DNA from 2 places in the Paraliobacillus zengyii genome. Region 2 is predicted to be linked to the other one. Evidence: riboswitches for the same ligand, from Rfam matches in the RefSeq annotation. Region 2 holds a riboswitch; the other holds the start of a gene.
The links. A riboswitch is a leader RNA that binds a small molecule or an ion and turns the genes downstream of it on or off. The one in region 2 is predicted to bind FMN.
Positions count from the first base shown of each region.

Region 1: another riboswitch for FMN. It lies ahead of ribD (bifunctional diaminohydroxyphosphoribosylaminopyrimidine deaminase/5-amino-6-(5-phosphoribosylamino)uracil reductase RibD); the one in region 2 lies ahead of DM447_RS13455 (ECF transporter S component).

Region 1 covers NZ_CP029797.1:402,585-410,332, forward strand. Annotated here, with positions in the region: gene argF (ornithine carbamoyltransferase) at 1-875, shown strand, start outside; gene DM447_RS02100 (aldehyde dehydrogenase family protein) at 1,044-2,471, shown strand; gene DM447_RS02105 (cysteine hydrolase family protein) at 2,620-3,174, shown strand; gene murB (UDP-N-acetylmuramate dehydrogenase) at 3,274-4,197, shown strand; gene DM447_RS02115 (GNAT family N-acetyltransferase) at 4,323-4,826, shown strand; gene DM447_RS02120 (VanZ family protein) at 4,861-5,430, shown strand; gene DM447_RS02125 (GNAT family N-acetyltransferase) at 5,446-5,946, shown strand; FMN riboswitch at 6,035-6,184, shown strand; gene ribD (bifunctional diaminohydroxyphosphoribosylaminopyrimidine deaminase/5-amino-6-(5-phosphoribosylamino)uracil reductase RibD) at 6,337-7,425, shown strand; gene ribE (riboflavin synthase) at 7,426-7,748, shown strand, end outside.
Region 2 covers NZ_CP029797.1:2,648,994-2,656,741, reverse strand. Annotated here, with positions in the region: gene yugI (S1 domain-containing post-transcriptional regulator GSP13) at 222-632, shown strand; gene DM447_RS13475 (DUF378 domain-containing protein) at 681-920, opposite strand; gene DM447_RS13470 (glucose-6-phosphate isomerase) at 1,127-2,473, shown strand; gene DM447_RS13465 (potassium channel family protein) at 2,513-3,511, opposite strand; gene DM447_RS13460 (M20/M25/M40 family metallo-hydrolase) at 3,607-4,665, shown strand; FMN riboswitch at 4,765-4,905, shown strand; gene DM447_RS13455 (ECF transporter S component) at 5,055-5,642, shown strand; gene DM447_RS13450 (hotdog fold thioesterase) at 5,776-6,165, opposite strand; gene DM447_RS13445 (1,4-dihydroxy-2-naphthoate polyprenyltransferase) at 6,239-7,186, opposite strand; gene DM447_RS13440 (isochorismate synthase) at 7,497-7,748, shown strand, end outside.

The DNA of each region.
Region 1 (7,748 bases), 1.5 Mb from region 2:
AAGAAATTACGTATTTACTTCAACTAGCCAAAGAAATCAAACAGAAGAAAAAGCAGGGTGAAGTATATCAGCCTTTACAGGGTAAAGTACTCGGCTTAATCTTTGAAAAATCTTCGACTCGTACACGCGTATCCTTTGAAGCAGGAATTTATCAACTTGGTGGAACGGGATTATTCTTAAGCTCTAAGGATATCCAGATTGGTAGAGGTGAACCAATTTCTGACACAGCAAAAGTTTTATCAGGTTATTTAGACGGTATTATGATTCGGACTTTTGCACAATCTGATGTAGAAGAATTGGCTGCTAATGCGAGTATTCCAGTTATTAATGGATTAACAGACCTCTATCATCCTTGCCAAGTGTTGGCCGATTTACAAACAATTGAAGAGGTTAAAGGTCAATTGGCTGGTTTAAAAATAGCTTATATTGGTGATGGGAATAACATGGCACATTCATTAATTTTGGGTGCCGCAACAATGGGTATGCACTTTAGCACAGCTGCTCCAGTTGGATACTTACCCGATCAATCAGTTGTTGATAAAGCAAAAGCGATTGCGAATGGAACTGACATTACCATTACATCTGATCCAATTGAAGCAATTAAAGGTGCTGATATTATTTATACAGATGTATGGGCAAGTATGGGACAGGAAAGTGAACAAAAAGCCCGTGAAAAACTGTTTGCTTCCTATCAAGTGAATACCGAATTATTACAACATGCAAAAGCTGATTATACTTTTATGCATTGTTTACCCGCCCATCGTGGTGAAGAAGTAACTGCTGAGATTATTGATGGGGATCATTCAGTAGTTTTCCAAGAAGCGGAAAATCGTTTACATGCGCAAAAAGCATTGATGGTTGCATTAATGGGATAACGATAATAGAAGTCCTGAATCACTAGATTACTAGTGATTCAGGACTTTTTTTGTATGTTTTTTAGTATTTGAATAATGTTTCAATTGTTTTATTTTGTAAACAACGGGTATAAAAGTAGTGTGAGCAATTTCAAATAAACAAGCTAAATAATATAGAGGAGAGATATCATGAAGAATCAAACACAACATTTTATTAATGGAAAATGGATTGAATCGAGCGGTTCTGAAACGATTGATGTCATAAATCCAGCTACAGAAGAAACAATCGGAACTATTAGTTCAGGAACAACGGAAGATTTAGATAAAGCTGTCAATGCAGCAAAAACGGTATTACCATCTTACTCTAAATCAACGAGAGAAGAGCGTATACAGTGGTTAGAGAATATTGTCGAAGGCTATAAAAAGCGAAAAAATGAATTAATTGAAGTCATGACAGATGAATTAGGGTCACCACTAACTGTTTCTGAAGAGGTTCACTATACCATGGGACTTAATCACTTTAGTAACGCAATTAAAGCATTGAAATCCTTTGAATTTACGGAGGACCGAGGGGGTCATACCGTTCTAAAAGAAACAATTGGTGTGAGTGGTTTAATAACACCTTGGAACTTTCCGACCAATCAGACATCAACTAAAATCGCTAGTGCAATCGCAGCCGGAAGCCCAGTCGTTTTAAAGCCGGCATCAAAAACACCATTTGCTGCAATGATTCTTGCGGATATAATTGATGAGGCTGGTCTACCTAAAGGAGCATTTAACCTTGTTAATGGTTCCGGTTCGGTTATTGGTGATGGAATCAGTACGCATCCGGATATTTCTTTTGTATCCTTTACGGGTTCTGGTGCGGTAGGTGAAAAAATAATGAAAAATGCTGCTGAATCAATCAAGAAAGTAGCACTTGAATTGGGTGGTAAATCACCGCTTATCGTATTAGAAGATGCAGATGTGGATGAAGCTGCTAAATCTGCAATCTCACATATTATGACGAATTCAGGTCAGGTTTGTTCAGCAGCAACAAGAATAATTGTCTCAAAGTCTATGAAGGATGAATTTGAAAAAAGTGTTCAAAAAATTCTACCGACGTTTCCAGTTGGTGATCCTAGAAAAGATGGTATTGCAACAGGACCATTAGTTTCTAAAGATCAATGGGATACGGTACAATCTTACATTGAAAAAGGAATGAAAGAAGCAACGCTACTTGTCGGTGGAACTGGAAAACCAGATGGACTTGAGAAAGGCTATTATGCAAAACCAACTGTATTTACAGACGTATCAAATGATTCTGTTATTGCTCAAGAAGAAATATTTGGGCCGGTAATGAGTATTATTACGTATGATGACCTCGACCATGCAATACAAATTGCCAATGACACGATCTATGGTCTAGCCGGTTATGTAGTAGGTAAAGCTCCAGAAACATTGCGCGATGTTGCTTCAAATATTAAGGCTGGTCGCATTACAGTAAATGATGCAGACACTGACTTTTTAGCACCATTTGGTGGCTATAAGCAATCTGGTATAGGCCGTGAGTGGGGTGACTTTGGAATTGAGGAATATTTAGAAGTTAAATCTGTACATGGCATGCCCTCTTTATAAAAAAGACAGTAGACAAAACCTTTAAGATAACAGGCTGTTATCTTAAAGGTTTTTTTGTATAGTGTGTTCAATATTACTTATATTTACGCTATAATTAGCTTACTGAATTTTCTAAATACCGATTTATTAAAAATATAGGAGTGTGAACATATTGACTAAACGAGCATTAATTAATGTTGATTATACAAATGATTTTGTGGCAGATGAGGGTAACTTAACTTGCGGTGAGCCAGGACAATTAATAGAAAATAAAATTGTAGGATTGACCGAACAGTTTATTGGTGCTGGTGAATATGTGGTCTTTGCTATTGATGGCCATGACGAAGAGGATACCTTTCACCCTGAAACTGAATTGTTTCCACCGCATAATATAAAAGGAAGTTCAGGTCGTGAGCTTTATGGTGAACTACAGTCTTTATATAATCAAATGAAAGATCAATCAAATGTATATTATATGGATAAAACACGTTACAGTGCCTTTGTTGGGACAGACTTAGAGATTAAATTACGGGAACGTCAAATTGAGGAATTGCATATAGTGGGCGTATGTACGGATATTTGTGTGTTGCATACGGCAATAGATGCTTATAACAAAGGTTTTGAACTTGTGATTTATCAAGAAGCGGTAGCGAGTTTTAATAAAGCAGGACATGATTGGGCACTTGAACATTTTATTAATACGCTAGGAGCAACGGTTATTTAACAGTTCCAATGAAATCCTGTTGGCTTATCATCCAAACTCCTGCTATAATTTAATGTGCAGTTTTACTATGTCATATAGACAAATTAAAGGATGATTAAAATCGTGGAAAACCATTCGATTTATCAAGATTTACTTCAACTAACAGCAGAAACTAATATTTTAATAGATGAACTTATAAAAAATCATACGTATACTAAACTAGGCGGAAAAGCAGACTTCTTTGTAACACCAGCTAGTGTAGCTGAAGTACAAGAAATTGTCAGATTCGCTAACCGCGAAAAAATCCCGTTTACCCTATTAGGGAATGGTTCTAATTTAATTGTAAGAGACGGTGGGATTCGTGGTATTGTCATGAGTCCGAAGCGTTTCACTGCTGTGAGACGAGAAGAAAACACGTTGATTGCAGAGAGTGGTGCACGCATTATAGATGTATCGAAGAAAGCATTACAAGAAAAACTTTCGGGTCTAGAATTTGCGTGTGGTATTCCTGGAACAGTTGGTGGAGCGTTATATATGAATGCTGGAGCATATGGTGGCGAAGTGAAAGATTGCCTGAAAAGGGCAGTCGTTGTTAATAAGTACGGTGAAGTAAATACACTTCAGGCTTCTGAATTAGATTTAGGCTACCGTACAAGTAACATTCCAGATAAAGAATATATCGTTTTAGAGGCGCATTTCGCTTTACAACCTGCCTCAGAAAAAGAAATTAAAGAAGTGATGGATGACTTAACTTTTAAACGAGAGTCGAAGCAGCCACTTGAATACCCTTCATGCGGTAGTGTGTTTAAAAGACCACCGGGATATTTTGCTGGTCAGCTGATTCAAGACAGTGATTTGCAAGGAAAAGGTATTGGTGGTGCGGAAGTATCGACTAAACATGCTGGTTTCATTGTTAATAAAGATAATGCGACAGCCTCAGAATACATTGCGGTAATTAAAATGGTCCAACAAACAGTAAAAAATAACTTTAATGTGGAATTAGAACGTGAAGTCCGGATTATTGGAGAAGAGCTTGGTAGGTAGAGAGTGTGTAGCCGGTGAGGTAGGAAATAAGCATAGCCATTTTAATGATGTGGGCTATGCTTATTTTTTCATAAGGGCATTTTTCATTTCCTATATTGCATAAAATATAAAAAGGATGTTTATATATGAGAATTGAATCAGAGAGGTTACGTTTTCGTTTTTATAATAAAGGTGATCTTCCATTTTTATATGCATTAGTTTCTGATCCTAAGATAGTTAGGTATATCGGGAATGGCAAACCGAAAGATAATAGTGGCGCGGAGACATTCTTAAATTGGATTCTTGATACATATGAGCGTAATCCTAATTTAGGCCTACATCTTTTAATTGATAAAAAAAGTAACAAACCGATTGGACATGCAGGTATTGTTCCGCAAACAATTAATGGAGTAAATGAGCTTGAAATAGGTTATTGGATTGCTCGGGATTACTGGCAAAAAGGGTATGGAACAGAAGCGGCATTAGCGTTAAAAGACTATGGAAAGCGGAAGTTAAAAATAGAACGATTTATTGCGCTTATTCAGCCAGGAAACATTGCTTCTCAAAAGGTAGCGAGTAAATTAAACATGGTATTAGAGAAGAGTATTATATTAGGTGGACAAGACGTCCAACTATATGTTACAACGTAAAAATGATTACTGGCTATAGGAAGGATACTTAAGAATGATCATATTAGATCCTCTAATAATATATGTATTTACTATTTTATTTTGGATATGGTTTAGAGGTAACCATTACATAAAAAACAAAAGACATTTTAACTTAATCAAAGAAATAATTATACATCTATTTTTTGTCTATTTATTAGCGGTATCTTATCTAACCATGCGACCATTTTATTTTATAAATGTACTAGCAGAAGAACGGTCTATTAGCTTTGATCTAAACCTCTTTTATAACCTATTAAATATGGCAGATGGCTATCTAATGTTCCAATTGCTTTACTCAGTAGGTAATATCATGCTATTTGTTCCATTTGGTCTTCTCACACCTATCTTATTTAGGCATACCCGGAATTTTTTTATAATACTAATTTTAGGATTCATCTTTTCATTAACAATTGAATTAACACAAGCAACTTTTACACCTACAAGGTATGGAACAGTTGATGATCTATTATTTAATTCTTCTGGAACTATTATTGGTTACATCTTATTTCTGATTATCAGGGCTACTAGTAAGAAAATAACATTACTCCGATTAAACATGAGTGTCGATAAAGGTAAAGGATGAAAAGAGGGAAATCAAATGGAAATAAGACAATTAGTAGCAGATGATGCCTCTGAATACCTTACGAACAGGCTGATTGCACTACAAGAAAATCCGGAAGCATTTGGTTCAAGTTATGAAGAGGAAAAAAACGATTCCATAGAAAAGTATATAAATAGGTTTAAATTATCGTTAGACTCCTTTACTTTTGGAGCTTTTGAACAGTCTGAGCTTATTGGTACTATTTCTTTAGTTAAGGAAACTAAATTAAAGTTAAAGCACAGAGCAAATATTGTTGCTGTTTACGTTAAACCAGAAAACAGAGGTAAGGGATTAGGTAATGCGTTACTACTAAAGGCAATTGAAAAGGCGAAAACTATAAACGAAATAGAACAACTTTATTTAACTGTTTCTACAAAGAATAGTGCAGCCAAAAAGGTATATAAATCAATGGGGTTTGAAATATGTGGTACAGAAGAAAGATCATTAAAGTATAAGGATACCTATTATGATGCCGATCACATGGTTTTGTTCTTGTAGCAGATCGGAATAGGATCAATTGACTCTTCTTGAATTTTTTTACGTGCAATTTACATAATATCATGTTAAAATATGAACAATTGAATAGGTTTTTCTTTGGGGCAGGGTGTAAATCCCGACCGACGGTGATAGGTATGCGTAATACCTTTAGTCCGTGACCCGGAGCACATTTTGTGCGAAGGTGGATTTGGTGTGATTCCAAAGCCGACAGTGAAAGTCTGGATGGGAAAAGAAAAACAACAATAAACGTATGGAACAGGCATGCGTTTGTTTGCTAACGCTTATCAGAGCTAATCACTCTATTTAGGAGTATTAGTCTATCAAAAAAAGCCCCGGATCATCTTAAATGATCTGGGGCTTTTGTATTTCCGCTATAAGGAGTGGATACTTGTGACAAAAGAGACATACATGGATTTAGCATTATCACTTGCTACGAGCACAATAGGACAAACAAGCCCAAATCCATCTGTTGGTTCAGTCGTTGTTAAAGATGGCAGAATTATTGGAATGGGAAGTCATCTCAAAGCTGGCGAAGGACATGCAGAAGTTCTTGCCATGCAACAGGCAGGAGAAGAGGCAGAAGGTTCGGATGTCTATGTTACCTTAGAGCCTTGTGCTCACTATGGTAAGACACCCCCATGTGCAGAACTACTTGTGCAACGAAAAGTGAAAAAAGTTTATATTGCTTGTGTTGATCCTAATCCAGAAGTTGCAGGAAAGGGAATTGAAATTTTAAAAAAGGCTGGAATAGAAGTAGAAGTTGGTTTGAAGGAAGAAAGAGCGTTAAAGATAAACCAATATTTCTTTTATTATATGAAAAATAAACGACCATTTGTCACGTTAAAAGCCGCGATGACGTTAGACGGCAAAACTGCGACAGCAACTGGCGATAGCAAATGGATTACATCTGAAGAAGCGAGAGAAGATGTCCATAAGCAACGTGCAATACATGACGCGATTATGGTTGGGAGTAATACGATTAAGCAAGATGATCCACGATTAACCACTAGATTGCCCCAAGGTGGTAAAAATCCTATTCGTATTATTTTAGACACAAATTTAATGATTAATCCAGATGCTAAAATTTTAGACAATGAAGCTACCACTTGGATTATTTGTGGTAAAAACGCTGATACAAATGACTTTCAACGTAAACATGCACATGTTAAGTTAATACAATTACAAACTGAAAAACTAGAAATAACTGCTGTACTTGATATCTTAGGAGAACATGGTATTCAATCGTTATATGTTGAAGGTGGCAGTACGTTACATGGTTCTTTTGTTAGAGAAGGTTTATTTCAAGAATGCCATTGGTACATTGCGCCAAAACTATTAGCAGGAAGTGATGCAATTTCTGTTGTCGGCGGTATTTCTCCAAATAATATGAAGGAAGCAATTGATCTAGATATTAACTCGATAGAACAAGTAGGTCCTGATATTAAAATAATTGCACGACCTTTACAGGAGGGAGACTAAATGTTTACTGGGATTATTGAAGAAAAAGGTAGAATGAAGGCGGTAAAGCAACAAGCAAATAGTTTAAAACTTACGATTAATGCAGAGACTGTTTTGGCTGATGTCAAAATCGGTGATAGTATCTCAGTTAACGGTGTATGTTTAACTGTTACTAGTTTTGATACAAAAGGCTTTTCGGTTGATGTAATGCCAGAAACATATCGTTATTCTTCCTTATCAAAATCGGAAATTGGTATGCAAGTTAATTTAGAAAGAGCAATGCATGCAAATGGAAGATTTGGCGGCCATTTTGTTTCAGGTCATGTTGATACGGTTGGAGAAAT
Region 2 (7,748 bases):
TTTGCTTTTACAGGGGGAATACGAGAAAGTCTTACCTTTACATAGATTATTATTACCTTAATATAAGTATATTAAACCTCATTTTTTATTTTTATAAAAATTATATTGTGCTATTTATGACAGTTATGTTAAAATTAATAATTGCGTGTAAGGAAAATAGTAAATACAAGCATAAGTCTAAATAGTAGATGCAATGAGATTAAAAAATAGGAGTTGTTAGCATGTCAGAGAAGTTTGTAGAAGGTCAAGTAGTAGATGGAAAAGTAACCGGTGTTCAACCATACGGGGCTTTTGTAGCATTAAATGATCAGATTCAAGGGTTGGTTCATATTTCTGAAGTAACACACGGATTTGTTAAAGACATTAATGAGTTTATTGCAGTAGGTAATGAAGTGAAAGTTAAAATCTTATCTATTGATGAAGCTAAAAATAAATACTCACTATCTATTCGCGCTACAGAAGAAGCACCGAAACAGCAGGAAAAACCAAGTAAAGCACAAGCTCAAGGTGGAAACTTTAAGCAATATCAGCAACAACAACAAGACGAAGCTGGTTTTAACACATTAAAAGATAAATTAAACGAGTGGATTGAACAGTCCGAAGAACGCTCACAATCTTTTAACAAAAAGTAAAATAAGAAAAAAGGCCTTTCAGAATTCTGAAAGGCTTTTTTTAAATATTTATTTTTCGGGTTGGGGACTTCTAGCACCAACTGTTTCTTCAGATGGTTTAAATAACAATGATATACAAACTAGCCCACTAATACCAACTAGCGTATAAATTACACGTGCAAATGCACCGCTTTGTTCGCCGCCTCCAAAAATAGCAGCGACTAAATCAAACTGAAACAATCCGATAAGTCCCCAATTAATTGCACCAACTATAATAAGAAGTAATGTAATACGTTGTATCGTGTTCAAATAAACTCCTCCTTTTTTTTAATTCTTCTATAGCCTAACTAATTTTGCCGAAAATATGCGAAGCGAAGTATTTTTTAATGAATAAAAGATATTTTTCTTTACAATGTCACCATTCCTAACACTTACTTATTATTCTTACTTGATTTAACTGGTATCTTTAGGTACATTTAGTATAGTAAAAGTTAATAAAAAATGGAGGGTTAAGAATGACACATGTAAGTTTTGAATATGATAAAGCGTTATCTTTCTTCGGTACACATGAATTAGATTATTTAAAAGAACCGGTAAAATTGGCGCATGATATGTTACATAACCAGACAGGAGCTGGAAGTGATTTTCTTGGATGGATAGATCTTCCGGAAAATTATGATAAAGAAGAATTTGCACGAATTAAAAAATCTGCAGAAAAAATAAAATCAGATTCTGACGTCTTGTTAGTAGTTGGAATTGGTGGTTCTTACCTAGGTGCACGTGCTGCCATTGAAATGTTAACTCATTCTTTTTATAATGCGTTGCCTAAAGAACAACGAGATACGCCTCAGATTATTTTTGTTGGTAATAGTATTAGTTCAAAATATATGAATGACTTATTTGATTTATTAAAAGATAAAGATGTTTCGATTAATGTTATTTCAAAAAGTGGTACAACAACAGAACCTGCTTTAGCTTTTCGTATTTACCGTAAATTTTTAGAAGAAAAATATGGTGTGGAAGAAGCAAAAGGCCGTATTTATGCAACAACAGATAAAGCAAAAGGTGCTTTGAAAACATTGGCTACTGAAGAAGGGTATGAATCATTTATCATTCCTGATGATGTTGGCGGTCGCTATTCTGTCTTGACAGCTGTAGGTTTACTTCCAATAGCTGCAAGTGGTGTTGATATCGATGCAATGATGAAAGGTGCACAAGCAGCGCAGCAGGACTTAAGTGAACCAGATATGGATAAGAATCCTGCTTACCAATATGCAGCTGTTCGTAATGTGTTATATAATAAAGGGAAAACAATTGAAATGTTAATTAATTATGAACCATCATTACAGTACTTCTCTGAATGGTGGAAACAATTATTTGGTGAAAGTGAAGGAAAAGATTTTAAAGGGATCTATCCTTCTTCAGCAAACTTCTCAACTGATTTGCACTCATTAGGACAATACGTACAAGAAGGTCGCCGTGATATTTTTGAAACAGTTTTACATGTACTTGAATCTCCATCTGAAATTACGATTGAAAAAGATGGACAAGATTTAGATGGTTTAAATTATCTTGCTGGTGAAACAGTTGATTTTGTAAATGAAAAAGCCTACCAGGGTACGATGCTTGCACACACAGATGGTCAAGTACCAAACTTAATTGTTCATTTACCTAAATTAGATGCTTATACATTTGGGTATGTTGTTTATTTCTTTGAAAAAGCATGTGCAATTAGTGGTTATTTACTAGGTGTTAATCCATTTGACCAACCAGGTGTTGAGGCATATAAAAAGAATATGTTCGCATTGCTTGGAAAGCCAGGGTTTGAAAAAGAAAAAGAAGAACTAGAGAAAAGATTATAAGGTATAGTAAAAAAGGTTCTCATTAAATTGAGAGCCTTTTTACATGCCTTCTAACAAAAGAAGTGTGTCTTTTTCAGTTAAAGGTTGTTCAAAAGATGGATTTAATTGCACTTCCCCATTAGAAATTATTCCGATAAGTAAGCGTTCTGAGCAAACATAGTAATCGGATACTTCTAAAAAGTTTTTTCCTACTAATTTTTCAGGTAAAGCACATTGAGAAAATTGTTGATTCGATAGTATTTCTAGTAATAATTCGAATGGTTGTACTGATGATGTTCGAAAGATTTCATGATAAAACAAGGTGCTCATAAAGTCATTGGAACGTATAATTGCGTCTGCACCAGCACGTTTCGCATTAGAAATCTGGCTTTTTGTAAGTATTTCTGTGATGATTTGAATAGTTGAATTGTTTCCACGTAATGCTACTGTTGTTAAGATGCTTGTTTGATCTGCTTGACGTTCCTTTTTTGCAGGATCAGCTGTCACAATTGCATATTTAGCAGCCTGCACGTTAGCCATTTGTAAGACTTCATCAGCTGTTGGATCACCATGAATAAAATGAAGGTTATGGTCTTTGTAGGGAAGTTGATTTAGCGAATGATCAATTAAGACAAACTCCTCCTTCTTATGATGTTTATGCATCATTTCGAGTAGCTGTCTTGTTCGTTCATTCCAACCGATGAAGATAATATGATTTTCTCCTTTAAATGTAATATCACCTTTTGAAAGGGACTCTTCTTGTTTGATTGTTGTAGCCGAAATGGTTGCCATATAAAAAGTTACAACCCCTCCACCAGTTAGAATTAAAAGAATGCCAAGTGTTTTTCCTAATGTGCTTAATGGGATATAATCACCATAACCAACCGTTGATCCTGTTACAAATGCCCACCAAATCCCATCAAAAATAGTAGTGAAGTGCTCGGGTTCGATTAAGTGTATAAGGAGCCCAAAGCTAAACATTAGTACGAATACTGTCGCTAGTAATCGTAGTAAACTAGGTAAACGAAAATAATACTGCCAAAATTTATAAAGGTGCAATTTCTCACTTCCTATCCAAAAATTAAAGTTAAAGATTAGTATTTACCAAAAAATTTGATATGATGATAATAGATTATTTAGGAGGTCATACAAAAATGGAAAAAGAGAGACAACAGTTTTTAATGGAACTATTACAAACACCATCTCCATCAAGTATGGAAATGGAGATTCAAAAAAAATGGATGCGTTATGTTGAGCCTTTTGCTGATGAGATCATGACAGATCATGCAGGTAACGTAATAGGTGTGTTGAATAAAGAAGCTGATTTTAAAATTTTATTAGCTGGTCATAGTGATGAAATTGCACTTGTAATCAATCGTTTAGATGAACAAGGTTTTTTATATTTTGATAAAATGGGTGGAATTAATCCAAAAGCGGCTGTTGGCATGAAGGTAGATGTTTTAGGTTATGGCAAGAAAATCACTGGTGTTATCGGTGTTAACGCTCAACATCATGGTGGTATAAAAGGTGACTTTGATGTGGAAGATCTTTTTATAGATTGTGGTGCACAATCAAAAGAAGAAATCGCAGCATTTGTGCAAATTGGTGATCTTGCGGTTTATCAACGCGAACCAGAAGTATTGATGGATCGGTACATAACGGGACGAGGTTTAGATAACCGTACAGGTGCATTTATCGTTGCTGAGGTATTGCGTAGACTTTCTGATAAAGATTTAAAGGTAGGTGTCTATGCGGCTAGTACAGTGAATGAAGAAACGAACATGGGTGGTGCTTATTTTGCAGCAGCAGGAATTTCACCGACGATGGCAATTGCTTGTGATGTAACGTTCGCTACTGATTATCCAAGTGTTAATAAAAACAAACATGGCGATATCCGGTTAGATGGTGGCCCAGTTTTAGCGAAAGGTGCACCAATTAATCGTAAAATGAATATCTTATTAGAGAAAACTGCAAAACAGTTAAATATGGACGTGCAGTATGAGCTGACTCCCCGCATGACAGGAACAGATGCTGACAAAATGCGCTTAACTGGTCGTGGAGTACCAGTGAGTCTAGTCTCCTTACCGCTACGTTATATGCATTCTCCCGTTGAAACGGCGAGTATTAAAGATATCGATGAAGAAATTGATTTATTAGTTGCGATGATTGCAGGTATGACAGGGAAAGAAAGCTTAAATCCCTTGGATGAATAAAAGTATTTTTATGAAATATGAACTTTGTGAAAAAAAACACATGTAAAACACTTCACAAACTTTTTAACTTATTGTATAATATAATTAATTAAATATCGATTCTATCTTCGGGGCAGGGTGTAATTCCCGACCGACGGTGATAAGCGTTAAATCGCTTTTAGTCCGTGACCCACTTTCATAGTGGTGGACCTGGTGCAAATCCGGGACCGACAGTTAAAGTCTGGATGGGAGAAGATAAGGAGCAAAATTTGGTATATTTATATACCTTTATTTCTTGATATGTGTAAACCCTAAAAGCCCCCATTTGGTTTTAGGGTTTTTATAATGTCTAAAGGATTGCTCTGCCTTCATCAAGATTAGAATCGATAAAGATGAAGGAGGAATTGAGATTGCAAACAACTAAATCGCAATCATCAAACTTATTAAAATTAATTATTCTTGCTCTATTAGGTACAATTTCATTAGTATTATTATTTATTAACTTTCCATTACCTTTTTTACCACCATATTTAAAAATTGACTTTAGTGAAGTTCCAGCATTAATCGCAGCACTATTGTTTACACCTATGGCTGGGATAATTGTCGAAGCAATTAAAAACTTATTATATTTAATCTTTACAGGTGCTGGAGATCCAATTGGAGTAGTTGCAAACTTTATCGCTGGCGTGTTATTCGTTGTTCCTGTATCGATGTTATATCATAAATTTAAAGGAAATAAGAGTCTCGTTTCAGGTTTGGCAACTGGTACTGTCGTGATGGCTTTAGGCATGAGTGTCCTAAATTACTTTGTTATTTTACCAGCGTATAGCTGGTTTATGGGCTGGGAAACAATGAGTAGTACAGTGAAGTTAAGTACAGTTATCGTTGGTGTCTTACCATTTAACGTCGTGAAGGGAATTATTCTAGCAGTGCTTTTTGTTCCGTTATTTATTAAGCTTAAACCATGGATTGATCAGAAAAAGGCAATGATAGGATAAAAAATATAAAATGAAAGCTGGCTTTCCCTGAAAAGGGAGGCCAGCTTTTTCAGTTGTATACTGTAATCGGGCGAACACAGCTCGAATCGAGCGAAAGCGCAGATAATCGAATAAAGCGTAATAATTTAATCAATCAAAAATTACGTTTCTCTACAATGCCTATTGTAGAGCGTGAGGTAGCAATTAATTGGTCTGATTCATCTATAATATCAATTTGCCATACCATCGTTGTTCTACCAATATGTACAGGTTTTGCTCGAGCAATCACCCAACCATTCTGCTTGCTTTTTATATGATTAGCGTTTATTTCAACTCCAAAAATGTTATATTTACTCGCATCAACATTTAATAAGGCGCCGATGCTTGCCGCTGATTCAGCTAGTGCCACACTTGCACCGCCATGTAAATAACCTATTGGTTGGCGTGTTTTTTCGTTAACAGGCATTTTAATTTCAACTAGATCTGCCTGACTTACCATAACTTCCATTTCCAATGCTTGCATTAATGTTCCATTTAAATCCATTTAAATACCACCTTTCTTATGAAAAAGGCAGACACAATTTCAATGTCTGCTTTTGTTTAATATTTACTACTTGTTATAAAGAAAAAGGAATAAAGATCTGTATTAACAAAGATAAACCTAGTAGAAAGCCGTAAATTGTATTCGTCTGTGCCGTTGCTATCATAGCTGGAATCATTTCGACGTTTGTGGTTTTCCCTTTAAATCCATTTATAGCTTGCTTCGCTTTCTTTATGCTCAGTAATGTAATAATTGACCATAATGGTAAAAGTCCAACACCAATAAATAGCATAGTTAAAAGGTAACTAATAGAAAATAATGAGCCAAGCAATTTGCCTGCTTTTTCATGCCCAAGTAAGATAGCGATTGTTTTACGACCATTCGCTTTATCACCTTCTAAATCACGAATGTTATTAGAAAGCATAATTAGCCCGATAAATATCGCTACAGGAATGGAAATTAAAAGCATGTCACTTGATATTTCCATTGTCTGTACGAAATAACTAAATCCGATTAGCATTGTACCCATGAAAAATCCAGAAACAATTTCTCCAAACGGTGTGGACGCAATTGGATATGGCCCACCGGTATATAAATAACCAATTAACATACAAAACAGACCGACAGCACAAACCCACCAATTAGATTCTAAACAAATATAAACACCTAATAACATGGCGAATGCAAAGAAACTACAAGCCAGAGTTAATACAGTTTTGGCTGCAATTCCATCACGGACGATTGTTCCACCGATTCCAACAGAGTTTTCGTTATCGAGTCCGCGTACATAATCGTAATACTCATTAAACATATTCGTTGCTGCTTGAATAAGCATGGCAGCTAAAAGCATTGCAGAAAAAAGCAAGAAATTAATTGAGCCATCTAGTATAGCTAACATACTCCCGATAAATACTGGAACAAAAGATGCAGTTAAAGTATGTGGACGAAGTAGCCTCCACCATACATGAAAACCTGGTTTTTCGTTCAAAGTTGATTTTATGGTATTATTTTGTAATGATTGCATAATCCTTATTTCTCTCCTAACTAACGTTTAACGCACAAATTCTTTTTATTATCTTGTCTTTAAACCTGATAATTACGCTAATATAATCTATAATATCATTATAAGTTTAGAGAAGGAAAGAAGTCGTGTCAATCAAATTGAATAATAAATTATTGGTAAATAATCATGATTGTTGAGAAAGATTGAAAAACAGCATAAAATATAAAAGGGGAAAGTTTTAAGTTAATAAAAATAGTGAATAGATATATCGTAATATTATGGATCAATGCCTTAATAGATAACCCCTATCATTATTGGAGGGTAAGCACACATGATTGAAATAGAAAAAAAACAACTAGATCTTTTATTAGATGAGGCAATAAAAAAAGCAAAGATAAATAACAATACTGTACAAATGCTAAGTTTCACAGAAAAAATTGATCCAGTTGATCCGCATGTTTTTTTTGAACAAGCAAAGTATCTAGAAGGAAATCGTTTATTTTGGGCTAGCGTACCAGACGATTTTTATTTAGTTGGTGCTGGAACAGCAATTTCTATGCATGCAGATGATGATTATTATCAA